One region of the Lysinibacillus sp. EB106-09-02-XG168 genome, then DNA from elsewhere that is predicted to be linked to it. Evidence: riboswitches for the same ligand, from Rfam matches in the RefSeq annotation. Region 1 holds a riboswitch; each other region holds the start of a gene.
What was found. Region 1 has a riboswitch for S-adenosylmethionine ahead of AC3WSO_RS22920 (cyclase family protein). Riboswitches for the same ligand answer to the same signal wherever they lie in the genome.
Positions count from the first base shown of each region.

Region 2: linked by a shared signal. The riboswitch ahead of AC3WSO_RS20215 (Na+/H+ antiporter NhaC family protein) and the one ahead of AC3WSO_RS22920 (cyclase family protein) in region 1 are both predicted to bind S-adenosylmethionine.
Region 3: linked by a shared signal. The riboswitch ahead of AC3WSO_RS20020 (methionine ABC transporter ATP-binding protein) and the one ahead of AC3WSO_RS22920 (cyclase family protein) in region 1 are both predicted to bind S-adenosylmethionine.
Region 4: linked by a shared signal. The riboswitch ahead of metK (methionine adenosyltransferase) and the one ahead of AC3WSO_RS22920 (cyclase family protein) in region 1 are both predicted to bind S-adenosylmethionine.

Region 1 covers NZ_JBYTDN010000003.1:4,528,771-4,536,932, forward strand. Annotated here, with positions in the region: gene AC3WSO_RS22895 (aldo/keto reductase) at 1-593, shown strand, start outside; gene AC3WSO_RS22900 (winged helix-turn-helix transcriptional regulator) at 663-1,046, opposite strand; gene AC3WSO_RS22905 (MFS transporter) at 1,156-2,340, shown strand; gene AC3WSO_RS22910 (SMI1/KNR4 family protein) at 2,403-2,954, opposite strand; gene AC3WSO_RS22915 (YuzC family spore coat inner layer protein) at 3,110-3,517, shown strand; SAM riboswitch class I at 3,658-3,762, shown strand; gene AC3WSO_RS22920 (cyclase family protein) at 3,861-4,598, shown strand; gene AC3WSO_RS22925 (DedA family protein) at 4,651-5,247, opposite strand; partial or broken gene AC3WSO_RS22930 (Cof-type HAD-IIB family hydrolase) at 5,350-6,123, opposite strand; gene AC3WSO_RS22935 (DUF2225 domain-containing protein) at 6,649-7,344, shown strand; gene AC3WSO_RS22940 (hypothetical protein) at 7,368-7,721, shown strand; gene AC3WSO_RS22945 (erythromycin esterase family protein) at 7,940-8,162, shown strand, end outside.
Region 2 covers NZ_JBYTDN010000003.1:3,972,734-3,980,895, forward strand. Annotated here, with positions in the region: gene AC3WSO_RS20210 (DUF2075 domain-containing protein) at 132-1,778, opposite strand; SAM riboswitch class I at 2,010-2,117, shown strand; gene AC3WSO_RS20215 (Na+/H+ antiporter NhaC family protein) at 2,224-3,507, shown strand; gene AC3WSO_RS20220 (restriction endonuclease subunit S) at 4,223-5,422, opposite strand; gene AC3WSO_RS20225 (HsdM family class I SAM-dependent methyltransferase) at 5,403-7,454, opposite strand; gene AC3WSO_RS20230 (hypothetical protein) at 7,696-7,911, opposite strand.
Region 3 covers NZ_JBYTDN010000003.1:3,934,383-3,942,544, forward strand. Annotated here, with positions in the region: gene AC3WSO_RS20005 (response regulator) at 1-857, opposite strand, end outside; gene AC3WSO_RS20010 (MetQ/NlpA family ABC transporter substrate-binding protein) at 1,145-1,999, opposite strand; gene AC3WSO_RS20015 (methionine ABC transporter permease) at 2,107-2,775, opposite strand; gene AC3WSO_RS20020 (methionine ABC transporter ATP-binding protein) at 2,765-3,793, opposite strand; SAM riboswitch class I at 4,276-4,380, opposite strand; gene AC3WSO_RS20025 (thioredoxin family protein) at 4,443-4,745, opposite strand; gene AC3WSO_RS20030 (toprim domain-containing protein) at 4,762-5,103, opposite strand; gene gcvH (glycine cleavage system protein GcvH) at 5,303-5,683, opposite strand; gene AC3WSO_RS20040 (arsenate reductase family protein) at 5,845-6,201, opposite strand; gene AC3WSO_RS20045 (acyl-CoA dehydrogenase FadE) at 6,953-8,162, opposite strand, start outside.
Region 4 covers NZ_JBYTDN010000003.1:3,792,263-3,800,424, forward strand. Annotated here, with positions in the region: gene mnmM (tRNA 5-(aminomethyl)-2-thiouridylate-methyltransferase MnmM) at 1-3, shown strand, start outside; gene AC3WSO_RS19180 (superoxide dismutase) at 339-968, opposite strand; gene AC3WSO_RS19185 (alanine/glycine:cation symporter family protein) at 1,520-3,031, opposite strand; gene AC3WSO_RS19190 (alpha/beta hydrolase) at 3,158-3,964, opposite strand; gene AC3WSO_RS19195 (gamma carbonic anhydrase) at 4,101-4,622, shown strand; gene metK (methionine adenosyltransferase) at 4,887-6,083, opposite strand; SAM riboswitch class I at 6,430-6,547, opposite strand; gene pckA (phosphoenolpyruvate carboxykinase (ATP)) at 7,302-8,162, shown strand, end outside.

The sequences.
Region 1 (8,162 bases):
ACGATGGCTTGAGCTACGAAGAGACAATCGCAGCATACGAAGACAGCTTAAAAAAATTAGCCCTAGATTATTTAGACCTTTATCTTATTCATTGGCCAGGTAAAAATAAATTTGCAGAATCTTGGAGAGCACTTGAAGATTTATACGAGCAAGGGAAAATTAAAGCTATTGGGGTATGTAACTTCCAAGTATCACACTTACAAGATCTTCTTAAAATCGCTCGTATCAAACCAGTTATTAACCAAGTGGAACTTCATCCACGCTTACAACAAACTGAGGTACGTTCATTCTGTGAAGAGCACAATATTCAAATGGAAGCTTGGGCTCCATTAATGCAAGGTGGACTTCTAGAAAATGAAACTATTTCAAAAATAGCTGAAAAATACGGGAAATCAAATCCTCAAGTTATCTTACGCTGGGATATTCAAAATGGTATTGTCACAATTCCAAAATCTGTACGCAAAGAACGTATGATTCAAAACGCTGATATTTTCGATTTCACACTAACTGATGAAGAGATGGCTATCATTAACGCCATGAATCTAGATCAACGTGTTGGACCAAACCCAGATGAGTTTGATTTTGTCATGTAAATGATAGCTATGTAAATGCGAAAGAGACTGTCTTATTTTCTTCTCTTAGACAGTCTCTTTCCATTCTATTTAAGATGTATGTTGTATTGCGATATCTTCATCACGTTGCATTATTAGTACATCTTCACCTTTATCTTGCAGCATTTCGATATGTTTTTCACCCCAAGTGCAAAGCACGTTCAGCACAGGGTCCATCTCTTGGCCATAAGGTGTTAGCGAATATTCAACTTTTGGCGGTACTTGATTGAAAACCTTGCGATTAATTAATCCAGACTGCTCTAATTCACGCAATTGGGTTGTTAGCATTTTTTGCGAAATGCCTGGAATCAATCGGCGAAATTCATTCGTACGAATCTTACCATGGTGGTTAAGATGACAAAGAATAACAGGTTTCCATTTACCCCCAATTACTTCAAGAGTGGCTTCAACACCAATATTAAAAACTTTTTTCATTGTAAACCCCCGTAATATTCAAAAGTAACTAAAAGTACCCTATACAACTTTACGATATGTATGAATATTACTATATACTATAAAAAAAATCAAAGGAGATATTAATAGAATGAAAGATACAAAAGTGCCGAATGCCAAACTAACATTACTCGCACTTGCGATTAGTGCATTTGGTATCGGCTCTACAGAATTTATAAGCGTTGGACTACTTCCATTAATTACAGAAGATTTTGATATAACATTAAGTACTGCGGGTTTAACCGTATCTATATATGCACTAGGAGTAACTATTGGTGCACCGCTTTTAACAGCATTAACATCGCGCATAAGTCGCAAAAATGTATTACTGCTTGTTATGGTACTGTTTATTATCGGTAATTTACTTGCAGCATTAGCACCCTCATTCTCATTACTACTAACGGGGCGTGTTATTTCAGCATTAGCACATGGTGTGTTTATGTCTATTGCCTCTGTTATCGCTGCAGATGTTGTAGCGCCTAATAAACGAGCAAGCGCAATAGCTTTTATGTTCACAGGGCTAACATTAGCAACTGTGACTGGTGTCCCACTAGGAACTTTTATTGGACAAGTAACTGATTGGCGAATGTCGTTCATTTTCATTGTAATCATAGGTATTATCGGATTAATTAGTAATGCCATACTTGTTCCTAGTCAGTTATCGAAAAGCAATCCAATATCAATTCGCGATATCGGAAAAGTATTAGGGAATATACGAATGTTATTAATTCTCTTTATTACTGCCATCGGATATGGTGGCGCATTCGTAGTTTATACGTATATTTCTCCTATTTTAGAGCAGTATATGGGCTACTCACCTAAAGCAATAGTCGTGATTTTAGTTGTATACGGTATTTGCGTTGCCATTGGTAATACATTAGGTGGTCATTTTGCGAATAACAACCCTTTACGTTCTATCTTTATTATCCTTATCGGCTTAGCATTAGCTCTACTCGGTATCAACTTCTTCTTAGAATCATCAATCGGTGGATTAATAATGGTCTTAATTATGGGACTATTTATGTTTATGAATGTACCGGGATTACAGCTTTATGCCGTTCAGATTTCTGAAAAATATATACCATCAGCTATTTCAATGGCTTCAGCATTAAATATTTCGGCCTTTAACATTGGTATTTTCCTAGGATCATACATTGGAGGAATTATCGTTCGCCAACAATCATTAGCTCATACTCCTATATACGGATTCGGCATGGTGATGATTGCTGCAGCTACTACGTTCCTATGGTTAATCTTCGATAAAAACAAACAATAGTTACGTGCTTATAAGTAAAAAAATGCGAGGAAGGTGCTGTCTAAAATGCCCCTTCCTTTTTGCTATTTATTAGATTCAAGAAAAGTATCATCAAAATATGCCTTGAAATTTGGATACAGATAATCTAATGACGATTGAATATCAGCAGCATCATCAAATAAAATTTCATGTTCGATTTGATAAATTGCACAATTTTCTTCATCAGTATTATTATTTAAATCAATACAAATTATTTTTCCATACTCTGTATCCCATGAAAATGGAAGGTATCCTAAACTACATAATGATGGATTAAACATATCCCTTACGTTATTTAAAGGTTCTTCAATACTTTGGTCAGGTATTACACCAAAATAATGGTGATATGTTGAAATAAAAGCTTTATACCATTCGGGAAAATTAAGCCCAAACTCTTTTTCTAACGTTTGAATATCTTCCTCTGTTACAGTGGAAGGAATCATTCTCCACATAGACCACTCTGCATCGATATCAACTACTTTCATTTCTTCAGGTACGTCAGGGCACATCCACCTACAAAATCCTTCTTCTGACACCTGATTATAACGTTCGTAGTAAACTTCAAAACCCTTTTTTATGTATGCACGAATATTCATCTTAAAAACTCCTTTAGAAGAATAAATTGGTCAAGAATTTAAGCCGTTGCACTGACTCCTTTTCGCTCAGGCTTTTCAAAGCATCAGCCATTAACACAGAAAGTCTTTGTTGTACATAAGATAATGTATCGACTATAGGATAGGAGGAAATTTAGTTGTATTACAATCCTTATCCGTATTTTATCTATCCTAATTATTATCCGGCATGGGTAATGGCAAATCAACCAACTACTCAACAACCTTCTAGACATCTAGCAATGCCTGATCCAACGAATAGAAGTCCATTTCCATCCATCAATACAGTGAAATTAAAGACTTCCACGAAACGAATCAAGGTTCTTATGCAGCAAGCACAATTACTTACGGATAAAATTGATGAATCCGAGCAATTTGCGCATGATCTTATGAATGCAGCACAACAATCAAATAAAACAGAAGTTGAAAAGTTAATTGCGTCAACAGGCATTACGATAAAATTCGAAACTACCTATACACCAGATGGATTTCGTATAACATTTACTGAAAGTAGCTGTTGTAAGCTAACACTAATTTTGGGTTGGTGAAAAGTTGGTCCTTTGAAGAGGGCCTCTTTTTTGCCTTTAGCTATGAATTTTAACCATGTATCCCTATGGAACTTGTAACCTATAAACAAATATGCTAAAGTATTTGTAAATTTAATTTCTGAAAATTCCTATATTTCATTTTCTTATCAAGAGAGACGGAGGGATTGGCCCTATGAAGTCTCAGCAACCAGCCTATAGGTATGGTGCTAATTCCAAATGGCAAAATTTAGCCTTGAAGATGAGAAGACTTACAGTTGTTGCTTTGCACAAGAGTCCTCTTCTACAAGGAGGACTCTTTTTTATTGTTGCATTCAAAATAATTAACAGAAAGCAGGGAACTATATTGACAAACAAACTTTTACAAGCAATACAACTTTTGAAATCAAAAGTATGGGTTGATTTAACACATACTTTTGGTCCAAACTCTCCTCATTTCTTTATGTTTGATGATGCAAAATTTGAAACATTATTTTCCCATGATGATGGCTTCTTTGCACAACAATTCACTTTCCCTGGGCAATACGGAACACATATCGACCCACCGATCCATTTCGTGCGAGAAACACGCTATTTAGAGGAATTGGAGCTAAAAGAACTAGTACTCCCACTAATCGTTATTGATAAATCGAAGGAAGCAGAAATTAACAACGACTACACGTTAAGCGTTCGAGATATTCTTAACTTTGAAGCTGAATATGGAGAAATTGAAGATGGTACCTTCGTTGCGTTGCGTACAGATTGGAGTAAACGTTGGCCAGATAAAGAGGCTTTCAGCAACAAAGATAATGATGGCAATAATCATATTCCTGGTTGGGGATTAGAAGCGTTGCAATTTTTATTCAACGAACGAAAAGTAAGTGCAATCGGCCACGAAACTTTTGATACGGATTCAGCAACAGATTTTCGTAAAAACGGTAAGTTAGACGGCGAATATTTTGTGCTTGAGCAAGATACTTATCAAATTGAGCTTATGACAAATTTGGATAAGCTACCTCCAAAAGGGGCCGTTATATTCAATATTGTGCCGAAGCCGGAAAAAGCATCTGGATTCCCTGTCCGTTCATTTGCTATATTGCCTTAATATAGCAACAGGTCTGATTCAATAAATTTTGAACCAGACCTTTCTTAATCATTTATTTAGCGGGATTCCTTTTTTTAAAAACAACATAAACGATCAACATAATTATTATGAACAATACTATAGTATAAATGCTGTAGCGGGATAAAAACACCTCAACATAATGCCATTTGTCACCTAGTACATTACCTAAAGTAATAAACGTAAATGTCCATATAACTGCTCCCGCATACGCAAAGAAAGCAAATTTTTTATAAGGATAATTATTAATAGCCGCAATATATGCTGTAAGATGACGCACACCAGGAATAAAATATCCTATTAATAATAATCCCGGCCCTATTTTTGCAAATAAATTTTTAGTGAAATCAATTTTCTGCTCAGTAATATGAATTTTCGAACCGTATTTTTGCAATAAAGGTAGCCCGAATCTATAGCCTATATAGTAGCTCAAAGTAATCCCCCCTACCGCACCTACGATAGCGCTGATTAAAGCTGGGATGTGCGCGAGAGTTTCGCTATATACACTATACCCTACATATGTCAAAAATATCTCATCTGGAAGCGGCAGCCCAACAATACCTCCAACTAGGATAACAATGATGCCAAAATATCCGTAATGCTCAATAAGAGATTGCACGTGCTGTGCCATAAATCCATCCCACCTAAAGCATAGTAATTTTTATAGTTAGCTTTATCATAACTCAATGGAGACAACATTATGAGTGTTATAAATTCAATACAGTTTTCTCCATTAAATGATTTTTAACTCGCGAAGAGCATAATCAATACCATCTTCAGTTGATTTTTTTGTTACAAAATCAGCGATATTTTTTAATGCTTCACTACCGTTACCCATTGCAATACCGAAGCCGACCTGCTCTAGCATGTCGATATCATTATCTCCATCCCCAAAAGCAAGTGCTTCTTCAGGACTCAAGTCGAAATATGTTAGTACAGCTTGAACAGCAATAGACTTAGAAACATCATGCTGCAAAACATTTGTAATGTTAGGGTGCCACCTTTTAAATAATAAATGAGGAAATGCGGAGGCATACTTTTTCTCAACGTCCCCATCACCATATAAACACATTAAATACACCTCTTGTTTTACAATATCTTCATTAATAACGGGAAACTCTCGCAATGATAATGTTTCTCTCATAGCTTTTAATGTCTTTTCTTCTTGAACGTTATTCATTGATAATGTTTCTGTAAAAAACGATAGACTTTGTTTATTTTCATCAGCAAAAGCCTTTACTACTTGGACCACTTCTTTGGCAACCGGTATTTTATGTATGACTTGATCTTGGTGCTTAACATATGCACCATTAGCTGTAATAAACGTCTCTATTCCTACATTTCTTAAATCCTGGCACATTGATAAAGGTCTTCCTGTAGCAGCTACAATATGAATTCCATTATCCTTCAATTGTTAAATTGCGGTCCTTGTACTTTCTTGCATACGACCATCTTCATAATTAACAAGCGTTCCATCTACATCAAAGAATACAATTTTATAATCCATTGTTCGCTCCTTATCATTTTGTATATTTTCACCAGGTGCATGATGATAAATCTATAATAAAAAGACTAATTTTCACTACAGGCAAGCATTGAATGACTCCATCTGGTCAACAATAAGCTTATATTTTTCTAAATTAAGAAACATCTTTATATCGAAGTTGATTATAGGTAATATTGCATATACAATAACTTTAAAATATAATAGCTTTTTAATTAAATATATGTACGTATTTTGACAAACTAAAAAGAATGTATAACTTGCTTTAACTACACCGATAAACACTATTACGGGTACATACCTAAATTTCAAATAACTAAGAAAGTAATGAACATTTTTATTTTAATAATTCCAAAGGAGTATACCAAAGAACATAGAATTGTTAAAATAAAAGAAACTAAATTAAATACATTGAACGACATTGCCCTTCATATAAATAGAACAAAAGAAATATATCCACATTCCTCTCACTACCGTCAGAGGTAGTCTTCTACATAAAATTATTTGGGTGTAAAGGAGTTGATTCTTATGGCATTTAACATTTACTACTATGAAAGTAGTGTAGATTGTAAGTTTTGCAAAAAGCATTTTACTACATATAAAGTTCGCCCTAATCGATATAAAATTATCGAGGAACAAACAGACTTCATGCCAGTTTATGAAGGTTTAAACCCGTTATTGTATGAGGTTGCCGTTTGTCCGTATTGTGGCTACGCTTATCACAAATCTATGACAAGAACGTATGGACCTTTCATGCTTCTTATAGATGAGCTGTACATTAAAGAGCTACAAAAACCAATGGATATTTGCAAGGAACGTACGATTGATGATGCCATTGTAAGCCTTAAATTAGCCTATCTTGTATCAAGAGCATCAATGGAAGAGTCACTTCTTATGGCCAATTTTGCACTAAAAATAGCCTGGCTATATCGCTTAAAAAATGATCATGAATCGGAAATGCGTTACCTCTTTGCTGCAAGAGACTTTTACAGTAAATCTTTTGCATCCAATCAAGAGGGCAGCGAGAGAATTCAATATTTACATGCAGAATTAAGCCTTCGACTTGGAGATATTGCTGAGGCGAAAAAAGGATTCTCTCGATTAATTGCAGATCGACATGCTTCCAATAAATATCGAAAACTAGCACGAAATCGTTGGGAAAACTATAAATATGACGATCAACCTAACAACGTAAATGACAATATAGGGGAAGTCATCAATTAATGTAAACGGGGAGAGTAATAAATATGCTGCTATTTACTGCAAGGATTGATGTGAGAGAAGAAGATATTTTTTCGGAATTACATCATTTTTTACTAAGAAAAAATAATCGCTATTTAACGAACGATGAGGTAGTTGCATTAACTGGGGTTTCATCAGACCTACTTTTTAAATGGGTAAAAGCAGGAAAGTTAAAAAAATCGATTTTCCCTAATTTAGGCGCACCTTGTGAACGCTGTGGACAAATTACTCAGACAAAAATCTGTGTTAGCTGCTCATCAACCATTGTTAGTACATTAAAACAAGAGGAAAAGGATCGTGCTTGGTTCAATCAAATACAACGGAATCATCCTAGAGCTAGCACTTATCACTATAAATAAAAAAACATCTCTACAGTGTACTTACACTTTGGAGATGTTTTTTACCTTCCTCCGCTTGAATATTTCAAAACAAAGACATTTGACTAAATTTAAACAAAATTTAAACAAAATCCCATTTTACTTTAAACTTCACTATCTATAATTAGCCTTAACATATAACGAAGGACTGATAGAGAGTGACAAAAGGTAAGAAACGTAAGGTTTTATTATCATTAAGTATGGCACTAACAAGTTTTGTAGCATTCAACGGAATTTCAAATGCATCCGCGGCAGTTCCGGCGATAGAAGAACGTGTAGCTTTAGATAATAAATTAGAAGTTAAGGTAGCTCGCACATCTAATGAAACACTTCAAGAGTGGAAAAAGTGGACAAACGATCATGCTTACAGTTTAACGTCCATTCAGCCTGAATCTGTTGCTCAACAAAGCATTCCATCTAATA
Region 2 (8,162 bases), 560 kb from region 1:
CCTTTTCCGTGGGATTTTGTGTGATAGGCTAATAACTAGAAAATAGTAACTGATTATATAAAGCTCAATAGCGTATGGTTCCTCTACCATACCTATTGAGCTACTTAAATTTGTCTTAGTAAAATATATGATTACTTTTTCATGCTTTCAGATTGAAGTTCTAATAATTTTTCTCTTAGTACTTCATCACTAGCATAAATATATAATCCTTCAATTCCCCGTTTCATAAGCACATTCATGGAATTTAGAATAATCTTTTCTTTTGCTTGTTTAACATTTTCTATACCTTCAATTCCTGCAAATGCACCTACATCTTTGTAATTCTCAGGTTTTATAACTAAACAATCGGATTGCTTGTCGTATGTTATAGATGGTCCTAGGATTACACCCACATAGTTTAAATCGAAGCCCTGAATTGTATAAATGGAGCCTGCTTCTTCTATAGTGGAGCCCTTTTCTGCCCAGGTGTATTTCCCATCTGTTATGTTCCATGGAATTTTATAATTGCCCTTATCTTCCGTTATATAATAAATACCGCCGTCTTTCTTATGTAAATAATCAAATGTTGAAACAACTCGACTCAAACCACCATCATTATTCTTTTCAATAATCGCTTTATGCATTTTTTGTAAAGAATCAAATATCGTCAGCTCATACTCTTTATCGTTAGGAATAGGAGAAATCTTTTTATTTTTAAAATGGTCAATCCATTCAATTACCTCTTCGTTTGCTCTCATACGGAATTGATTTTTTAGTTCGTATTTCTCATAATCACTTTGATGCAATAAAGCTTCCAAAGTAGCTTCCTTCCAAAAGCTTTTAAGTTTCAATACTTGGCTTTCATCATAAACAACTACAACGATTTTCGCCAACTTCATAAGCTCTTCAAGCTGATTATTGTCTGTAAAATTATTATATGTGTCTGGCCTAGTTAACAATAAATGTCCTTCATCCACTAAAATAATGTCAGCCTTTTCGCCTGATTTTTTTAGACGATTAATTAAAGGTGTAGGTCTATCAAAATTTTTAGCTTTTAAAAATTTTAATTTAGAAGCTATAGTTTTATATGTTTTGAGCATTTCATCATGATTAACAACCAAATAATTTTCTGAACCACATAAATGTGATGTAACATCTGAAGACAGTTCCTGTATAGAATTAAATATAGAACTTAACACCACACTTTTACCTGTCCCCGCTTCACCTTGAATCAAGAATAAAAATGATTTATCTTCTTCTGAACGAGAAATGTTTTGCTCGCAAATTTCAATAACTTTTTCCTTTAACTCTAATTGTTCTACTGACAACTCCTTAAAAGGTGAAAGCTTAAAAACATCACGGTTTTCAATTACATGCTGTTCATTATTAACAATCCCTTGATCTACTAGACGTTCCCAAATTCCTTTAAAAATATCACGGTCATAAAACTTTTTATTGTAGTAATTATGTGAAATATTATTTACCGTTTGGCTCTTATTTTGTAGCTTATATTTTTGGTCTCCTAGAAAATAATTAATAAGCTTCGTCTCTAAATGAAACGTAGCAGAACGATTAAACTCCTCATGATAGATTAAATGCATCTCATCTAATTTCTGACGTTCCTTTGTTTTTAAATGTGCACGCATTCGATTTTTGAACGCTACTGTTTCCCCAATATAAGCCTCTTTTTGATCCTTTAAAAGATAAATGACTGGATAATTTAAATAGCTCTCTGTGTTATTGATACTTTTTAAGCTTTTTTCATTAAATGGCCATGTATTAATTTCAACTGTATTCACCTTAATGCCACCTTACTTACGATATAGATAAACTTATTTTAGCATATTATTGAAACTAGTTTGTTTTGCTGTTAAATCAGAATCTGCGTATTAGTATTATGATTGAATAGCCCTATTTCAGTGCGGACTGTATTTCCTGTTACTTTGAAATAAAGTTTAATTAAAAAATGTTGCAAATATAGATGTTTTATTATACTATTTCATTATTGTGCAAAAAATAATATGTTTTTCTTCTTATCAAGAGAGATGGAGGGACTGGCCCTATGAAATCTCGGCAGCGGAACTTTGTATTTAAGTTACTGTGCCAAATCCAGCAAGCAATGGCTTGATAGATAAGAGGAGTGTTTTATAGATATAAGACCTCTTCTTGTTTTCAAGAAGAGGTCTTTTTTTAGAGAAAAATGGACAAAGACGTATCCATTTTTTAATTTTTGGAGGTAGAACAATGAAGAAAGAAAATCCATGGGCGCTAATCCCATTTGTTGTTTTTTTAGTTTTATTTATTGGTTCAGGGGTTATTACAGGTGATTTTTATGCCTTCCCTGTCATTGTAGCCATTGCCATTTCGGGCGCTGTGGCTCTGGCAATGAATCGAAAAGAATCGTTTTCGAATAAGGTTGATATTTTTTGTAAAGGCGCTGGTAATTTAAATGTCATGCTGATGGTTGTTATTTTTCTATTGGCTGGAGCCTTTTCAGAGGTAGCAAAAGGCATGGGGGCAGTAGACTCCACTGTTAACTTTGCTTTGTCAGTCATTCCACAAAACCTGCTTGTCGTAGGCTTGTTCATCATAGCCTGCTTTATCTCCCTATCAATGGGGACTTCGGTAGGAACAATTGTTGCTCTGGCGCCAATTGGAGTTGGGATAAGCGAGCATACCGACTTTTCTATGGCTTTAGTAATGGCGGCGATTGTTGGAGGTTCGATGTTTGGCGATAATTTATCCTTTATTTCAGATACAACTATTACTGCAGTTCGTTCACAGGGCGCACAAATGAAAGATAAATTTAAAGTGAATTTTTGGATTGTGTTGCCGGCAGCTATAGTAACGAGCATTATTTTAGGGGTTATCACAATGGGTGATACTACCGCACAAGTAGAGCATTTAAGCTATAGTTGGGTAAAAATTGTTCCCTATGTTTTGGTTATTATTTTTGCGCTAATTGGAATGAATGTTTTCCTTGTTCTTGCATTCGGGATTGTTCTGGCCGGGGGTGTTGGCTTAGCGGATGGCAGCTATCAGTTAATGGACCTTTTCCAAAAGATTGGCGAAGGAATGTCAGGCATGTATGAAATGGCATTTCTTGCAATCTTAATCGCTGGAATGGTGGAAATTATTAAGCTTAACGGAGGAATTGACTTCCTACTTCACCTTGCGACACGAAGAATTAAATCAAAAAAAGGTGCTGAATTTGGGATTGCAGGTCTTGTGGGCCTAACTAATTTATCTACGGCCAATAATACAATTGCTATTTTAATTGCTGGTCCCCTTGCAAAAAATATTGCTGACCAGTATGGGATTGAGCCAAGAAAGTCCGCAAGTATATTAGATATTTTCTCCTGTACGGCCCAAGGTCTTCTGCCATACGGAGCCCAATTCCTAGCAGCCGCAAGCGTTGCGGGAATATCGCCAGTGAGCATGCTGCAGTATTCTTTCTACCCGATTTTGATAGGAATTTGTGGGATTATCGCTATTTTAATTGGATACCCGGCAAAAAAGAAAGCCTGAACTTAATCAACATTGAACTTACATTGAAATAATCCAATCGTTTTGACAAAAAGATTCTCAAAACGATTGGATTTTTTAATTGGGGCTATTCGTTTAAAACAGAAAACGAAAGGAATTTATCCATTCCTTCACTCTCATTATTCATCTATACTTAAAGCCGCTGTTATGACTGGGTTTTCAAGACCACTCTATGTATGGAGACGGCGGGAGTCGAACCAACCGTCTCAAAGTACTGATATATCAATAGCTGCGGGGGCAATTGAATTTTTTGACTACGCTTTTGACTACGTTTGATAAAAAATACGTTGCGGGGGCATTTTTGATGTTTAACATATTATAATATAAATCTCATTCTCCCTCTAAATACATAAGTTTATCTAAATCAATCCAAAATAACATTTTTGTAACAGACCCCTCAACTAATAAAATACAAGAGATATAAAATTTTCTCGAACACCCCTTACTAGGGTGGAAGGTGAATTAGATTGAGTGCTAATTTTTAAATTACTAACATAACTCCTACCATTATTTATCCTTCTCTCTTTTTAGTATTTAATTCGGATCAAAGGTTTGAATGAAGCGCTAACCAGCAAATTACTCCCTTTTCCTTTTTGTCAATTTATTAAAGCAATAAAAAAGAAAAACCGACATTCAAATTAATGAATATCGATTATATTGACTTGAATTTACGTTTTATTTGATCAACTTAAGAAAGTTAAGTATTGGGTAAGTTCTCAATGATTTTTTCAATATCGGAAATATGCTTTTTAGTACTTTTTTCAATTGATATTAACTGTTCTGAATATCTTTGGAAAGATTTTTTATACATCACACTAATATATGACTCGATAAAATGGAAATCAGGTTTCCCTGTTGTGTCGATAGGAATCTTAACATCTAAACTTTCTATAATGTCACCGCTTATTGAAGTCCATTGTTCCCCTCTAGTAAATTTCACATTTAAAAGTGCATTTTTTTGAATAGCCATCTGGAAATATAGTAGAACATTTTTCGAAAAATTTTCTTTCTTCTTAATGACTAATGAATGAAGCCCCGCTGTAAACATATCTTTCTGATATAACAAATAGCCTGCATAACCCATATCGGCAGTTACTAATTCATTTTCATAAACTTTTCTTTCAATAGGGGATGTAAAATAACCAATTCCATTATTTTTCAGAGTCGCTGTGGAGACTGGCAAACTATAAATATCATTCTTCTCAACTGAACGGTTTTCAGGCTTAACATTTACCCCACGTTCAACCTCGAAGAATTCTGAAACTTTAAAGGTTCCATACTCTTTAACTTGAGAAATTAGTGACTCCTCTTCCAGTGAAATTAAAATATCCTTTTCCTGTAAACCAAGTAAATCCAAAATCCCACGTTTTTTTTCTAAAATCACAGTCTTCTTTTCTTGGCTTTCTTCCTTTATCTTTTCAACATATTTCGGAATAATAGACTCTATATAACTCTCCATATAACCCCAATTGATTTCATCGCTGTCACCAATTACTGGAAGCTGGAGTGAATCTTTTTTTATTTTAGTACTACTTACACTATCTCCCCAACTATATTTATGCCTTAAACCTGCCTTAATTATGCTCACTAAAAACAAATATATATTTCGAGTCATATACTGTCTTTCTTTTAAATATAAAGCTAAATTATGACTATCATTAGAGAAAAAATCAGATTCTTGATAGGATACAGTAAAAGTTTTCCCCCCAATAAAAATACACTTGCCCTTATTTATCTTACGTTTATCATGTTCGATGTGGGCTTTTACGCCATTGTTAAACTTTGAAGCAGTTACGTAAGGAACAGTCCCCTCCAAATCCATGATTTCAGAAAAAAGAATTCCTTGGGTATTTTTAATTTCAAATAACTTAGGAATGCTAAATGTCTTCCACTTCATCAAAATCACCACTCTTTTCCCTTAGAAGAAATTCCAAATAACTACCAATACTTTCAACAAAATCAACTTCAGTTGGTGTAATATCTGGTTTATCTTTATAATCTTTATACATGTATTTTTTTTCTTCTATCTTCACATGTAAAATTTCATCAAAATAGTTGTGATATTTTGAACCTGTAATTGTAGAATCCATACGACAACCATCTTTAATATATTGCGTCATCAACTCAAAAAGTAAATCAGTTTTCTTACTTGGCATTCCTTTTTGTGCACCCATTGTAAAAACTTCGTCTTTTAATAACTTAATAAAGGTGATAACATCTTCTCCAAATTTTTGAGGATATCCTGCTTCAAAAACAAAAATAGCCACATCAGTTCCTACAGTTTTATTCTTTGTTTTAAACTGTCCCAGTGGAAGGTCAATAACCACTTTTAATCTATTGTTTGCAAAAATCTCATTTACAACATTTACGTTTCCAACTGTAAAAGTCTGTTTTGGAACAATAATTGAAGCCATTCCGCCCTTTTCTATATAGCTTAATCCATTTCGAATATACTCTACTTGATGCGTATATGGTGGATTAAATAACATTTTAGTAAATTTAACTCCTGCAAAAATTTCATCATAACTCTTTCCAGAAGATAGATCCTCTTTTAATAAGGAGTCTCCTCGGAAAATATGGGATTTCCCGTCACCATGTAACATCATATTCGAAACACAAGTTGCGAACATATTAGCATCATATTCAACACCCCAAAGTTGTTCCTCTTTAACTTTTTGAATAGCATCCTGCTTTTCCTTAGAAGATAAGTCTTTTCTTTTTTCAATTCTGTTTTCCATTTCGTGCATGGCAGAAATCAAAAATCCACCTGACCCAACCGTTATATCTAAAACATAATCGTCTTCATTTACATCAATAATTCTAGACATAAATTTAGTCAAGTGACTCGGAGTTAAGACAATATCCCCTGCACTCCCACCGATTTGCATATATTTTGTGAATACATCAAATAAATTACCCAACAAATCTATATGAGTACTTTCCTTCATCAAATCGACAACTGAATATCCTACCGCCGATTTAGTCTGTAACTCTTTTGCAACTATATTTAAAGGCATTCCAAGTTCAATGCCCTTTTTATCTTTTACAGGTTTCTTCATCTCTGGTGCATCTTTAATAAAACTGAAACTAGTAAGTAGCTGTTCTTTTTTTTCTTCATTAAATTTAGTGCTAGGCAATGCATTCTTTATCGTGTTGAATAATAAATCCGCACCAGTATCATCATCAAACATTGAAACAATTCTAGGATTATGATTTATTCCAATCAATAAACCACAAACTAAAAGTAACCTCTTATATGGGTCTAATTTCAGAGCAACGTCAATCTGCTTCGATAATTTTCCACCTACACTTTTTATATGAGTCACATTTTCTACACTATCTGGAGAATTTAAACGCAGCAACTTTGAATTGATGAACTTTGCAATTTTGTCCTTAGATAACTCTTCCCAATCCATAAAATGGTCTAAGTAGATCATACCTACTTCATCAGTCACCTGATATGTTTTTTTTGCATATTTATCTATAACGCTGTCCTTTTTATATAAATATATTCCTTTGGATTTTAAACTTTCTCCTGCAACTCCGATAGCTAGAACTTCTTTAATATCATCGGTTTTTAATATTAACTCCTTAGCGTAATGATAAACATCAGTCATAGCATATTTATACAGTCCGTTAGTATCACTCATTGCGTTAAAGCTTCCAAGATTTTTTTCTTCATCTTTGTCTTCAATCAATAATAATCGACGAACTTTTTGCCTATTCTGTTTTCCTTCCGAAAAAATAACAAATTCTGGTTGCATAACAGATTTTTTACCAGCTTTTGATAAATAGTTTTCACCTGTATTAGGTTTTATAATCTTAGTACCATTACTGTTAATACTATACTGATAGTTCATTTCATCATCCGAATAACCAATACTTCTTAATTTACTCATAACTTTAATATCTACTTGCGATTCCGCCATCATTTTCCCTCTTTTTCACTCTTTATTTATTATAAAATGCATTGGTTCATACTTTCCTTAAGAATTAAATTAGTTTTCTCCATTTTTTTATCCTCTTATATCTCCATTTTCCTACTTAATAAAGCACTTTTGACAATAAGACGAATAACAAAAGATACGGTAACATATGATACATTCGGTAAATAAAATGGCAGTTCTTTCTTCAAGTCATGAATACCATCTATTGTTTCTTGACTTAGGTCTAAATTTGTTTTAACTCCAAATTTTTCTTGTCAATATTATCTTTTAGGGTAAAAGGATTTTTGATGACCTCTTTCCAATCACTATTCTTCGTTTCTCGATATGCTAGATTCACTACTAAGCCATTTGTTAAATTTAATCCATTGTACATTGGTTCATTTTGCAAAATGTCCTTTAACTCATTTATTCCGCTTTTTGTTTCTCTTGCTAATCGCACTCCTAGCCTTATCCTGTAACCCTCCTGAAAACCAGTTGTATCTATTATAGCAAATTCAATTCATAATGTACTCTTAGGATAGGGACAAAATTACTACCAACCTATACATTATTTTTATTTTTCCAAGCATCGAATTACCCCACCGTGAAAGCTTTTGGTGGGGTACCATTTAGTATTGAGTTTTTTATCCCATCTACAACATTCATAATGTTTTCAAATTAGCGTAAACACTTCATTTTTGTTTTCTGACT
Region 3 (8,162 bases), 590 kb from region 1:
TTAATTTTCGCTTCTAACAAACGTAAATTAAATGGTTTGACGATATATTCATCGACGCCACCTTCATAAGCATTCAGTGTTGCACCCTCTGAGTTTCGTTCTGACATCATATAAATGATGAACTTTTTCTCATTCGGCATTTCTCGCAAAATGTGCAAAATTTCTAAGCCATTTTTACGTGGTAAAATATCGTTCATCACAACTAAATGCATATGGCCAGATTTATAGTGATCGGACTGTAAAAAATCATAGCCATCTTCATAGGTCGACACGTCAAACGTATAATGAGGAATGTCTAAATTTTCGAGAGTCGTTTCTAGCACTTTTCTAAAGATTTCATTTTGTTCAATAATGCTAACCTTTACTTGCTCCCTTGGTTGTACACGATAATCTGTAACCTGTTCTACTGAGCAAGTCGGCTGTTCTTCATCAGCTAGTTTGTGCTTATTTTTCTCTAACAATGTGTCAAAATCAACATTATTATTTCTTATTTCAGTAATGGAAGCTTTTAACGCTATTTTTTGATATTCCCTTTCTTGCGTTAGAATTGCGAAAATCCGTTTTAAAAAAGCTTTTACCTCTACTTCACTACTTTGCAGAAAAAAGATTCCCCAATGCATACCATCTGCTAGTTGGAAAAGTAAATCTGTTTTTCGTATTTTAGATTTTAGAAAAGCAGAAATTTGATGATTCACTTGATTAAGTTCTATATCAGTTCCTTGTGGGAAATTCGCTACTTTAAAAAAGACTGCAGTCATTGTTAAACGTGAACGAATAACACTCTCACGCAAAATTTCAAAATAACCCTTCACCTCATGCTCCTGCATGATATCTTCCGCAACGATTAATTGATTCATTTGTGTTCACTCCAGTTGATGGAAGAAGCATTTTATACTTCTTCATTATTTTTCTATCATTCTTTTGATTTATAAACACAACAACTATAGTAATAAATATGACTAAGCAATTTCTATATAAAATTTTTGGTAAATCAATTACTTTTAAAATAATATTATATTTTTGCTATAAACTACAGAATAATACCTCTTTGGACAAAAAGTTATATTTTTCTGACAAAAGAATGCCATATTATAATAAGAAAAAAGGGTATGTAAGTTTTATACTTACATACCCTTTTTAACAATTATTTAACTGGTACAACTGAACCTTTCCATTCTTCAATAATGAAGTCTTGGATTTCTTTAGATTTTAATACTTCTATCAATTTTTTAATTTCTGGTTTTGTTTCATCACCAGCACGTACAGCTACAATATTTACATAAGGAGATTCTTTATCTTCAAGAGAAATCGCATCTTTCAATGGATTAATGCCGTTATCGATTGCAAAGTTCGAGTTAATTAAAACTGCATCGCCTTCATTATTTTCATACATTTGTACAAGCATTTCTGGAGCTGTATTTGCATCAAATTTGAAGTTTTTAGGGTTTTCTGCGATATCTTTTATTTCTGCTGCTGTTTTATCAACACCATCTTTTAATTTAATTAAGCCCTTAGCTTCTAACAATGAAAGCATACGACCGTGGTCTGAAACTGAGCTAGAAAGTAAAATTGTTGCACCTTTTGGTAGATCCTCAAGAGATTTATATTTTTTAGAGTAAATTCCGATTGGTTCAATGTGAATGGCACCAGCATTTTCAAAGTCATAGCCATTTTCTTTCATGCTAAGCTCTAAGAAAGGTAGGTGTTGGAAATAGTTTGCATCAAGTTCACCTGATTCTAAATGTTGGTTTGGTAATACATAATCTTGATAAGTTTCTATTTCAAGATCGATACCTTCTTTAGCTAAAGCTGGTTTTGCTTTTTCTAAAATAACCGCATGAGGCGTATTAGAAGCACCTATTGTTAATGTTACATTTTCATTACTGTCTGATTTTTCACCAGATGATGTGTTTTTAGTATCATCTTTTTTACCAGCACCACAAGCAGCTAAGGCTAATACTAATACTGATAAAAATAATCCTGCTAATAATTTCTTCATTTTATTGCACTCCCTTTTAACTAATTTAAAATATGTTAGCGGTATAAAACCGAAAGAACCTTTTTGATGTTCGTAGCGAGATACGCTTTTTTGTCATTAGCGCCTTTTTAGCGTTTATCTGTTTTGGCTGTAATTAAGTCGCCAATCCATTGAATAATAAATACTACTATTAAGATTAATATAGTCGCCATTAAAGTTACATCTTGGCGATTGCGTTGGAAACCATCTAAGAATGCTAAGTTCCCTAGACCACCTGCACCGATAATACCTGCCATCGCAGTATAGCCCACAAGTGCTACAGCCGTTACAGTAAGACCAGAAATAAGCGCCGGTAACGATTCGGGAATTAATACTTTCCAAATAATCGTTGACGTTTTAGCACCCATTGAACGAGCCGCTTCAATAACGCCTTTATCGATTTCACGTAATGAAATTAATACCATACGCGCATAAAATGGTGCAGCTCCGATAATTAGTGCCGGTAAAGCCGCATCTGCGCCACGAATTGTGCCGAGTAAAAATTTTGTAAACGGAATTAATAAAATAATCAAAACGATAAATGGAATCGAACGGAAAATATTAACGATTGAGCCTGTTAAAAAGTTCACCAGTTTATTGGCCCATAGTTGGTTTGGACTTGATAAAAACAATAAGATCCCAATTACTAATCCAAGTATAAATGTGATCACTGTAGAGATTGTTGTCATGTACAACGTTTCATACGTAGCTTCCCACATTTTTTCCCAGTCAACATTCGGAAAGAGACTAGTTAGCATTGGCAATCACCTCCGTTTGTACTTCGACTGTATGCAAGTAGCTAAGTGCAGCTGCAACATTCGACTCTGTGCCTTCAATTTGTACAATAAGTGTACCGTACGCGCCATTTTTCGTTTGCGAAATATTACCATGCACTATACTTACTTCTACATCACACTTTTTCACAAGATGTGAGATGACAGGCTGCTCTGTTTTTTCTCCTACAAAGATTAGCTTTACAAGTTGTCCATTAGGGTAATTTGCTTTAATTTGTGCCACAGTTTCCTGTGTTTCCTTCGTATTTGTAATTTGAGAAACGAATTTTTTTGTAATGTCAGCTTGTGGCGCTTGGAATACTTGTAATACTTCACCACGTTCTACAATTTCTCCAGCTTCCATAACCGCTACACGGTGGCAAATTTTACGAATTACGTGCATTTCATGTGTAATTAATACGATTGTTAAACCTAGTCGTTCATTAATATCGACCAGTAAATCTAGGATAGCATCTGTTGTCTCCGGATCGAGTGCGGATGTTGCCTCATCACATAACAATACTTCTGGATTATTAGCAAGTGCACGAGCAATGCCTACACGTTGCTTTTGTCCCCCTGATAGTTGTGATGGATACGCTTTAGCACGTCCGTCTAAACCAACTAGTGTGATCAATTCTTTCACACGTGCCTCACGTTTTGCCTTTGGAACACCTGCGATTTCTAGTGGGAAAGCAATGTTTTCAGCAACAGTTCGAGACCAAAGTAAATTGAAATGTTGGAAAATCATACTGACCTTTTGTCTAGCATTTCTAAGCTTTTGCCCCTTTATGGATGAAAATTCCTGATTGTTAACCGTTACCGTTCCTGATGTAGGCTTTTCTAAACCGTTTAACAAGCGAATCATTGTACTTTTACCAGCGCCACTATAGCCGATAATGCCATAAATTTCACCTTTTTCAATAGAAAGGTTGACGTCTTTAACTGCTGTTAATTCGCCATTCGAGGTTTTGTATTTCTTCGTAATATTTTGAAGCTGAATCATAGCGAATTCTCCTTTTCTTATATCAATTGTGCCACGGCATAATTGTGTCTGGAATCGGCTTTGTGCTTAGGCCTGCAGATGTTTTTTGTGCGAAAGCGTAGTGCTAACGCAGCGGCAGCAACACGGGGGCCGACACGATGTCGGTCATTTCGGTAATGCCACAGGACGTGGCGTTTTTACCGATACAGGTCAGTTAGCTGTTACCCATGGATGCGATGGTTTTAGGCTAACATCCCCTAAGAAATCCTTTTCGATTCCATGACATCCGCCGTAGGCTTTAGGCCAACAAATGTTTACTGTGCGAAAGCGAAGCGTCAGCAACAACATGACGTTGGTCACTCAGTCGTTGCCACAGGATGTGGCGTTCTTAGACTGAGCTCCTCTATTTCAGCGGGTGTTCGGACATCCGCTGAAAGAAGTAAAAAAACCCCTTCAACTATAGACAAGTAGAAGGGGTCACGTAACTTATACGCTGAACCGTTCTCTCATCTTTCAAAGATAAAATCTTTGGGTGATTTGGCACCTTTTCACTTTGTGATGGTTGCCGGGCTTCATAGGGCACTTCCCTCCGCCGCTCTTTATAAGAGTTCGATATATTTATATTTTTTAGTATATTCGTACTTTACCACGTGAGTAAAGTTCCGTCAATTTATTTTTTTAACAATTCGTATAAATACGGTACGGATTGAAAGGCATAAACCTTTTCCGTCACTTTTCCGCCTTCACATACAAGTAAACACGGTACACTTTCGATTTTATTATGATAAGCGATTTGCTCAATAAAATTAATATTCGCTTTACCAACCTGTAGCTGTGGCAGCAATTGCTCAACAACCGACATCATTTTCGATGCAACTACACACGTTCCACACATTGGTGTATATAAATAAAAAGCAGCCTTTTCACCAGACTGGATAGCCACGTCCCACTGCTCTTTTGACCATTCTTCCATCTTTTTTCACGCAACCTTACAAAATATATTCATTATGGATTGAGAAATGTGCACGAAGCAAGATCGCCGCTAACACCTTTCTCGGAGTTGTCTCTACTTCCTTATATGTTGGCATTGTACGTAAATGCTCAGCCTCTGGATAATGTCTGTCCATTAATGCTCGTAGCTTATCACCCGATGTATCTGCATCAAAAAATGTATAAAGCTCACAGCCTTCATATGGATCAAGTAACTCTTCTAATTGATGCACACCAATTGTACCATTCGTGCAAAGTATTTTAACATGTTCATTTAAAATAGGTTCAATTTGAAGCTTATCCGAACGGCCTTCGACAATTAAGCATTTCCCCTCGAACATAACGCCACCCCCGTTTAGACATATCCCTTATCATTATTATATCAATAAATCTTGTCATTGATACTGTTAGACACTTATTGTTAAGGGAATATACTTTCATTCACCCTCATCCACTATGATGGCAGAATGGATGAAGATAATAAAAAACGTCGGTAGTTTCCGACGTTTTTCTATTACAGGCTTGTCTTATAAGCTTGTCTTATTCTGCAATCATTTCATCGTATTGCTCAGCTGTCATAAGCTTTTCAACTTCTGATGCATCAGCAGGCTCTACAACGATCATCCATGCTTTTTCATATGGTGATTCATTAACGAATTCTGGGCTATCTTCTAAATCTGCATTTACTTCAACTACTGTACCTGAGATTGGTGCATATAATTCAGAAACTGTTTTTACAGATTCTACGCTACCAAATGGATCATCTGTTTTGATTTCGTCGCCAACTTGTGGAAGTTCAACGAAAACGATATCTCCAAGTTCAGATTGTGCGAAATGAGAAATACCGATACGTACTTTTCCATCTTCTACTTTAACCCATTCGTGCTCTTCAGAGTAACGTAAGTCTTTAGGTGTGTTCATGCAAAAACCCCTCCATAAATATGTAATATATTCACTTTCAGTGTGCCATACTTCTTCCATAAAAACAAGAATCAATTATGCCTTGTTCATCTCAACACCTATAGAGGTGAAGACTTCTGATTTGACGCTTCGCTTTCGTTACATAAAACAATTTAAAAGCGTTATTTCCAAGCTTGCTCAAAATCTGATTCTTTAAACCCTAACGTAACTTTTTTTCCATCAGTTACAATTGGACGTTTAATTAACATACCATCTGAAGCAAGCAGTTCAAGTTGCTCCTCTTCAGTCATTTCAGCAAGCTTATCTTTCAAGCCAAGCTCGCGATATTTCATACCAGAAGTATTAAAAAATTTCTTTAAAGGTAGTCCACTTACTTGCCATAAGTTTAATAGTTCGTCCTTTGTTGGCGGTTGTTCGACAATGTGTACATCTTCATATGAAACTCCATTGTCATTTAGCCATTTTTGTGCTTTTTTACAAGTAGTACATTTCGGATATTGAATAAATTGAATCGTCATTTAAAGGCTCCTCTACTATCATTTTAGGAACTACATTTTCAGTGTATCCCTCATTTTCTGTAGTATACCATCATAACCGTTTCGAACCAAAGAAACTCATCGTATTAAAGTGTATGGATGATTTCCGTTCCGGCTGGACGCTTTCCTGGGGGCGTCCGATGAGCCGCTTCGCTGCGCTGCAGGGTCTCATCTGTGACACTGATTCCCAAGGAGTCGCCCAGCCTCCACTCCAATCAACCTATTCATATAGCGTGTATTACATGTTTCTCTAATTTAGAGTAATAAAATCAAACTTTAGCAAAAGGATTTTTCTGTACGAAAGTGGAGTGCCAACGTAACGATAGCAACAAATGTATCCTGCGCGAAAGCGAAGTGACAGGAACAGATGTACAATCGCCTTCACTATTCTGATTGATTATGATGAGTAGTCATAGAGCCCTCTTTTGACTTACATAAAATTTATTAAAGTTCTTCGGTATTGTTGATTGGAGTGAAAGGCTACTCGACTCCCGTGGGAAAGCGAGACAGTCGAGACCCTGAGGCCAACATGATGTTGGTCACGGAGGCATTGTCACAGGACGTGACGCATTTAGCCTTCGTTCCTTTAGCGAAGGAAGCGGCTCGACGCTCGCCCACAGAAAGCGAGTAGCCTGGAACGGAAATCCCCCCTCGTTTTGCAAGCGCTATACTTTATTTCCAACAAAAAACCTAGCTATCTCATCTATGCGGATAGCTAGGTTAGTCTGCTACATTAAACTACATATTTTTCTGCTTCAATTAATTTAACAGAAGCTTCACGTTTCTTCGCGATTAAGTTGTATGGGTTGTTGCGAGTTAATTTACGTAGTGCAGACAATGTCATGCGTGCAGCGTCGCCGTCTGCTGAAGCAAGAATCGTATCTTTTGCTTCTTTTTCAATTTCTGCAAATGCTTCTTGGCAGAAGATTTGAGTGTACAGTAATTTTTGATGAGCTTTTTCAGCACCGTCACGAGCAATCGCTTTTTCTGTACGCAATACTGCAGATTCCATAGCAAATAGTTGGTTTGCGATATTTGCAATCTTCACTAATACTTCTTGCTCCTGATCAAGCTTCGCGCCGTAGCGTTGTGCTGCTAAGCCAGATGCTAATACAGCAATTTTCTTCGCATTTTTCACAAGATATTTTTCCTGTGCTAGCGGCTCTGTGCCTACATCCTCAGGCATTAGCATAAGTAGCTCTTGTTGTAAATTTTGAGCAACTTGTAGTAACGGCAATTCACCTTTTATTGCCTTTTTCATAAATGTACCTGGTACAATCATGCGGTTAATTTCATTTGTACCTTCAAAAATACGATTAATACGAGAATCACGATAAATGCGCTCTACTTCGTATTCAGCCATAAAGCCGTAACCACCGTGTAATTGAACCGCTTCATCCGCAATGTAATCTAAAGTCTCAGAACCAAATACTTTAGCAATAGAACATTCAATAGCATATTCAGCAATTGCACTAGCAATCACTTTCCCTTGCTTTTGCTCATCTGGGCTTAGTTGACTTAAGCGGTCCTCAAATAAGCCTACTGTACGATAGTTTAATGACTCGGACGCATACAATTGTGATGCCATTGTCGATAATTTTTCTTTTGTTAAGTTGAAATCAGACAGCTTCGTTTTAAACTGCTGACGTTGATTTGTATATTGAATAGCAAGCTCTAATGCACGCTTCGAGCCACCGATTGTTCCAACTCCTAATTTATAGCGACCGATGTTTAAAATATTAAAAGCAATAACGTGTCCGCGTCCTACTTCACCTAAAAGATTTTCTACAGGTACTTCTGCATCTTCAAGGATTAAAGTACGTGTTGATGAAGATTTGATTCCCATTTTTTTCTCTTCTGCGCCAACTGAAACGCCATTGAAACCACGTTCTACGATAAATGCTGAGAATTTATCGCCATCGATTTTTGCATAGACAACAAAT
Region 4 (8,162 bases), 740 kb from region 1:
TAAATTGATAGTTCCATAGGACGTGGCGTTCTTAGACGGAGTTCCTATATTTTAGCGGATTTTTGGATACCGCTGAAAAGTGATTTAAAACTGCATTAATCTCACCACTTTTAGAGGTGGGAGACTTCTGCTAAAAGAAGTTAAATTTATTTAAGGTATGATTCCGATAGCGCAGCGGAATCATGCCTTTTAATTTTGTATTCTTTGAAAACCGCCTGCACAGGTGAGGGTTTTCAAAGAATACAAGAAAATATCCCCCGATGGCGCGGGGGATATGGAGGAGTACTTAACTTTACTTTCATGTCAAATTACCTTAATTAACTTATCTTAGTTAGATTTTAAAAAGCGTTTATTGTTTCCCTGGCATTCACATATCGTTGATTGACTTTGTCCCAATCAACAGTATTCCACCAATTCATAACAAACTCAGGTCGGCGATTTTGATATTTCAAATAATAAGCATGCTCCCATACATCAATAACGAGTAGAGGAATTATTCCCTCTTTTAAAGGCGTGTCTTGGTTAGCTGTACTCATAATGGTTAATTGCTCGCCATCTAGTACTAGCCATCCATATCCACTTCCAAAGCGTGAAATTGCTGCTTTAGAAAGCTGATCTTGAAAATTATCAAATGTTTTAAAATAATAATCGATCGCCTTTCCAATATCAGCAGTTGCCTCACCACCACCATTAGGACTCATCATTTCCCAAAATAAACTGTGGCAATAGTGTCCTCCACCATTATTTTGTACGGCTGTTTGAATGTCCGTTGGAAGCACATCAAGATTTCTTAATAAATCTTCCAACGACTGATTTTGTAAATCTTTATGACCTTCTAATGCCACATTTAAATTATTTACATACGTAGCATGATGCTTAGAATGATGAATTTCTAACGTTCTAGCATCAATAAAGGGCTCCAACTGATCATAATCATATGATAGTTTCGGTAAGTGGAACACAGTCAATCTTTCACCTCCTCCCAAAAAGTTTCTTTAAGGAAAGATAATTTCCTTATGACAAAATATACCTTCTTTTTCTATTGCCGTCAATAGAAATTTTATTTTTTTATAGCCCTTCACTGAATATGTAAACAACTACACAGGATACAAGAGCAGATTTTAGTATGGCTCATCACAAAAAATTGTGGATGACATTTATTAAAACATATGCTCTGTATATAAGTTGATCTTCGTTACGGCTGGGCGACTCCTTGGGGATCAGCGATATAGAGGAACGAAGGCTAAAACCATCACCTCCTGTGATAACTCCTTCGTGACCAACATCCTGCTGTTGCTGTCGCTTTGTTAGCACTACGCTTTCGCGCAAAAAACATCTGTTGCCTCAAGCGGCTCATCGGACGCCCCCAGGAAGCTCTGTGCGAAAGCGAAGCAACAGCTACAAAGCGCCCAGCCGGAACGGAAATCAACCACACGTTATGATGCTGAGCCTTTTTTAATAGAAACAAAAAAGCTATCTAATAGAATCTTTCATTCTATTAGATAGCTTTCTCTATTATCTATTTATTTTTACGTTTTTTTTCATTATAATCAATCCAGAAATCTGCACCTTTAATTCCTAGTTTACGAGGATCAAAAACAGGATCTTTTCCTTCTTTTTTCTGTCTCTCATAATCCTTTAATGCGACTATAGCAGGCTTCATAATAATTAAAATCGCTATAACGTTAATCCAAACCATTAGCCCTAATCCAACATCCCCCATAGCCCAAGCAAGGTCGGATGTACGTATAGTACCGTAAAACGCAGCAATTAAAATTGCAAATTTAGCTAGCCAAATGACGACCTTCTCTGTAGTTCCTGAGAATAAATAAGCCACATTTGTTTCAGCAATGTAATAGTATGCCATAATCGTCGTGAAAGCAAAGAAGAATAATGCGATTGCTACGAATGGTCCACCAAAGCCTGGTAATGAAGAGTCAACTGCATATTGTGTATATGCTGCACCTTCTTTAATACTTTTCGCAAATGTTACTTGCTCATCTCCAGTTAATCCACCTTTATTGAAATCACCAACATAAACATATGAATCAGTGCCTTCTGCATCTTTTTCATCCTGTACATTGTACATGCCAGTAAATAAAATCATAAACGCAGTAGCTGAACAGATTAATAATGTATCAATATATACAGAAGCTGCTTGCACGATACCTTGTTTAGCAGGGTGTGATACTTCTGCTGCAGCAGCCGGATGCGCACCTGTCCCTTGCCCTGCCTCATTTGAATAAATACCACGTTTAACCCCCCATGCAATAGCGGAGCCAACAATACCACCAAAGATTTCTTGCGCACCAAATGCACTTGAAAAAATTAATGAAAATACAGCTGGTACTTCTTTAATATTCATTGCGATAATGACAATGGCCATAAGAATATATGCTAATGCCATAAACGGTACAATGACCTGTGCAGCATTGGCAATCCATTTTATCCCACCGATAATAATAGTACCTAATAATACAACAATAATAAGTCCTGTAATCCAAGTGTCAACAGAGAAAGCGTTTTCAACAGCTGTCGCAATTGCATTTGATTGAACACCCGGCATCAACACTAACATGGCAGCTAATGCAGCAACAGCGAAAATGACAGCAAACCATTTTTGCCCCATTCCCTTTTCTATGTAAAAAGCTGGTCCACCACGATATTCTGTATCTTTCTCTTCTTTATAAATTTGAGCTAATGTCGACTCCACATAAGCAGTTGCCGCACCGATAAAGGCGATTGCCCACATCCAAAAAACAGCACCAGGTCCCCCCATCCCGATTGCTGTAGCTGTACCGGCAATATTACCTGTACCTACTCGACCAGATAATGCAATAGACATTGCTTGGAAAGATGAAATCCCCTTTTCTGATTTTTCGCCTTTAAACATTAAAACAAACATATCTTTAATGTGTCTTACTTGTAGGAACCTTGTAATGATTGAAAAGAAGAGCCCAATTAACAAAATGCCATAAATAAACCACGGTCCCCATAAAATCTCATTCATTTTCCCAACGATTGCTTCCATTTTGCCCCTCCAATTTGAAAAATATCACTTTAAGTCATTATAGTATTACATTTTTCAGAAAATTACAACATTATATTCAAGTAACAAAAGGTTAGTAATTTTCTAGTTAATCGGAGAGGTCATTCACTACTTAATTATATAGCCAATGTTTCGAAGAGCATTATTAATAAAATCACGTATATAAACAAAAATCTCGTCACGCTCTACTTCATGAAATAGATTATGATAACTGTTTACCCATTCTTTAAATTGAAACTCTGTAAAGTCCTGCTGATGAAGCCAATTACGAGTTTGTTTAGTTTCAGTAATATTATCTTTTTCAGCTGTCATCACTAACATAGGACGATTAGGGAATTCCGCCTTAGGCAATAACACTAAATTGCGCATCATTTGCTGTAGTTCTCGATACCATTTCACTGAAACAACTGACGAAAAAGGAACTTCATCCTTCATCTCTTCTCTACCTTCTACACTGCGCGTTAATGATTCTATAGTAATTTCATGAGTCAGCTTCACATTTGCAGTCAGGGCACTTAAACTAGTTAAAGCATTTGATAGTTTACCTGGCAATAGCTTTAAATGAAGCCAAGGTGAGGTTAAAATAATACCTGCGCATTCATATTTTCGCTTTTGCATGGTATGTAGTAATAGTGTCGCACCAAGCCCATGCCCTATTAAAAAGACGGGTAGATTATACGAAAAAGCATTCTCGATTAAATGCCTTGTATATTTGTTGTATTCTTTAAAATCTTCATCGTGAACACTTGAAAACCCTTTATTCACTCCATGATTAGGTAAATCCCCCATGACTATGTGGAAGCCTTCCAATCTTAGTTTTTCTATAAGCCATGCATACCAGCGGTGATTTTCATATGCACCATGAAGAATTGCAACCACAGCCTTTGCTTGTCCATCAGCTTCCCATTTCCACATTTCACATAGTCCTCCTAAAAAAATAATTACACAATGATTATAACGGAATATCTAGCTCATTTTAATTTAATATTTCCATCAAGTTGCGTATTTGATACGATAATATTACATCATAGAAAGAAAAGAGGCGATTCTCATGATCTATCCATTTAAAGGGAAAACACCCAATATTGACCCATCTGTATTTATTGCCGATTATGCAACCGTAACTGGTGACGTTACTATAGGTGCTGAAACAACTATTTGGTTTAACACAGTTATTCGAGGGGATGTATCACCGACAATTATCGGAAAAAGAGTTAGTATTCAAGACCTCTGTTGCTTACATCAAAGCCCTAAATATCCACTAATTATCGAAGATGAGGTAACAGTCGGACATCAAGTAACTTTACATAGCTGTACGATTCGTAAAAAAGCCTTAATAGGTATGGGCTCTATAATATTAGACGGAGCGGAGATTGGAGAGGGTGCATTTATTGGGGCGGGTAGCCTTGTTCCTCCAGGCAAAGTCATTCCTCCAAATAGCTTAGCATTAGGGCGGCCCGCAAAAGTTGTAAGAGAATTAAATGATGAAGATAAAGAAGATATGGAACGCATCATACATGAATATGTAGAAAAAGGCCAATACTATAAATCTCTTCAACCAAAAAATAAATAGTTATCTCAACTAAATCAAAGCAGCTCCACGTTTGCTTGGACAACCGAGCTAAACACGATTATATATGGAGCTTATTTTTTGATCAATTACGCCTCGGCATAATTGCGTCCGGAATCAGAAAGGAGTCTTTAACTTCTTTCGGGTGTTTAGACACTCGCTGAAAAAAGTTAAAAACAGCGAAAGGGGCAATAGCATGTAGAGCCCCTTTCTGTAATAGTATCTTAAAATATTTGTTCAGCTACTTTATTACTTTAGCTGAATAGTTTATAAACCTGCTTTTTCTTGTAATGCGTCTGCTTTGTCTGTTTGTTCCCAAGGTACATTTAAGTCCGTACGACCGAAGTGACCATACGCTGCAGTTTGCTTATAAATTGGGCGACGAAGGTTAAGCATTTTAATAATCCCTGCTGGGCGTAGGTCAAATAGCTCGCGTACCCATTTTACAATTTCACTTTCCGTAACTTTTCCTGTCCCGAATGTATCAACAGCAATAGATACAGGTTGAGCAACACCAATTGCATAAGCTAGTTGTACTTCAGCTCGATCTGCTAAACCAGCTGCTACGATATTTTTTGCCACATATCGGGCTGCATATGCCGCTGAACGGTCTACCTTAGTTGCATCCTTACCAGAGAAAGCACCACCACCATGACGGGCATAGCCACCGTATGTATCAACGATGATTTTACGTCCAGTTAGACCAGCATCTCCTTTTGGACCACCAATTACGAATCGGCCAGTTGGGTTGATGAAATATTTAGTCTCAGTATCTAATAATTCACTCGGAACAACTGGAGCAATAACAAATTCTTTTAAGTCTGCTTGAATTTGCTCAAGAGTAGCTTCTTCGTCATGCTGTGTAGAAATGACAATCGTATCAACACGCACTGGTACATTGTTTTCATCATATTCAATTGTTACTTGTGTTTTTCCGTCTGGACGTAAATAACCTAGTTCACCAGATTTACGTACTTCCGTTAAACGACGAGCCAATTTATGCGCTAAACTAATTGGTAAAGGCATAAGCTCTGGTGTTTCGTTACATGCATATCCGAACATTAAACCTTGGTCACCTGCGCCAATTGCTTCAATGTCAGCGTCTGTCATAGAGCCTTCACGTGCCTCTAATGCTTGGTCAACACCTTGAGCAATATCAGGTGATTGTTCACCAATAGCAACAAGTACTGCTAGATTTTCAGCATCAAAGCCATATTTCCCACGTGTATAACCGATTTCTGCTACAGTATCACGAACGATACCTTTAATGTCTACATAAGTAGAAGTAGTAATTTCTCCTGCTACTAATACTAAACCAGTTGTTACTGTTGTTTCACACGCTACACGTGCGTTTGGATCTTCTGCTAAAATAGCATCTAAAATGGCATCCGAGATTTGATCACAAATTTTGTCTGGATGTCCTTCTGTTACACTCTCTGATGTAAACAGTCGACGTTTTGTCATTTGGTTTTCCTCCTATTACTTTTACAAATAATATTTGCGAATTAATACGGTACTCATTACCCATGTCAAGCCCGCTCCTATAGATTGAACTCTAAAGCAGTTGTTGCTGTCGCTACGTTGGCACTACGCTTTCGCACATAAAAACAACTGTTGCTGTCGCTACGTTGGCACTACGCTTTCGCACATAAAACCACTACTGCTTTTAACACGAGGTTTTCGAAAGATCCGTCATTATAATAAGGAAAGGACTAAATACTTACCTTTACATTCGTTTTTAACAATAAAAAAATCCTTTTCTCACGCTTACTTAACATGAGGAAAGGAATAATGACTTCGTAACCTTTCACTCTTATCGTTCAAGGGGTTTCCCTTGCATCAGGTTGGCACCAGCGCATGTCGTGAAATGGTTCATGCAGGTTGCCGGGTTTCATAGGGCCTGACCCTCCACCAGCTCGGGATAAGAGTATCCGTTCAATATCTCATAATACGTAAAAGGTCGAACGTTGTCAAATATTTATACTTTCTTTCAGCGAGTGCCCAAACACCCGCTAAAATAGAGAAACCCAGTGTAAGAACGCCACGTCCTATAGCATTATCGAAATGACCGATATCATGTCGGCTTTGCTGTCGCTGCGCTTTCGCACAAAGAACAACTCCAAAGCACAAAACCGATTCCGGACGCATTGTTTATCTGCGTGAAAGCGTAGCGCCAGTGGTAATTATACCATTATTATGAAAGCAATTTGTATTATCCTGTAATTTCAAACAAAATAATCCCTACTCTCCACCTCACATCATGTGTTAACATATGTGTAACCCTTTACAGCACATTTTGTAGTGAAAGCAAAGCGTCAGCTACGGAACATGTGGTGGATGAAAATGATTGTAGCCCCTTTTCAATCGAAGACAAGCTCCAACTAATAAAAAACAAGCTAAAAACTTCACATCCTGTGCGAACTCATGTAAACCAAAAGCTTCTAGAACACAATTTTGCTGTGTCGAAAGTGATTGACTAATCATTTATAATAAATAGGGTAAAAAGCATTATCTAAACGAATCAATTTACTTTTTGTCGTTTTCTTGAAAAGTAATAAAATCTGAAAAATAATTTCTGAATTAGTATAGATTATTTAAGCAATTGTGTTATACTATTTTTGAAATTAAGAAAAACTCCCTCAGACTCAAGGGAATACTATAAAAAAGGATGGTATTTAATCGATGAATTCAGTAGAAATTGCAAACGAACTGAAGGAATTATTAAGCGGCGGTAACATTAATGTTCAACTTTCAGTACCACAATTAGCTGAAAAAGCTACTTCTCGTGGTGAAGCTATGTTAACAGTAGATGGCGCAGTTCGTGCAGAAACTGGCAAATACACTGGTCGTTCACCTAAAGATAAATATACGGTAGAAGAAGAGAGCACAAAAGATAAAATTGACTGGGGAAAAGTTAACCGACCAATTTCTTCTGAAGTGTTCGATAACTTATATGTAAAAGTAGTAAAATATTTAAAAGAACGTGACGAATTATTCGTATTCAAAGGCTTTGCTGGTGCTGATAAAGATTCTCAATTAAGCATCCAAGTCATCAATGAATATGCTTGGCACAATCTGTTCGCTCATCAATTATTTATCCGTCCAACTAAAGAGGAATTAGCTTCTCATGTTGCTGACTTCACAGTTATCTCAGCTCCTAATTTTAAAGCAGACCCTGCCGTTGATGGCACTGCTTCTGAAACATTCATCATTGTATCACTTGAAAAGAAAATCATCCTAATCGGTGGTACTGAATACGCTGGTGAAATCAAAAAGTCTATTTTCGGTATTATGAACTACTTATTACCACAACAAGGCATCCTTTCAATGCACTGCTCAGCAAACGTTGGTGAAGCTGGTGATGTTGCATTATTCTTCGGTTTATCTGGTACTGGTAAAACTACTTTATCAGCAGACCCTGACCGTAAGCTTATCGGTGACGATGAACACGGATGGTCTGATAACGGTGTATTCAACATTGAGGGTGGTTGCTACGCAAAAACAATTAACCTTTCTGCTGAAAAAGAACCAGAAATCTACAAC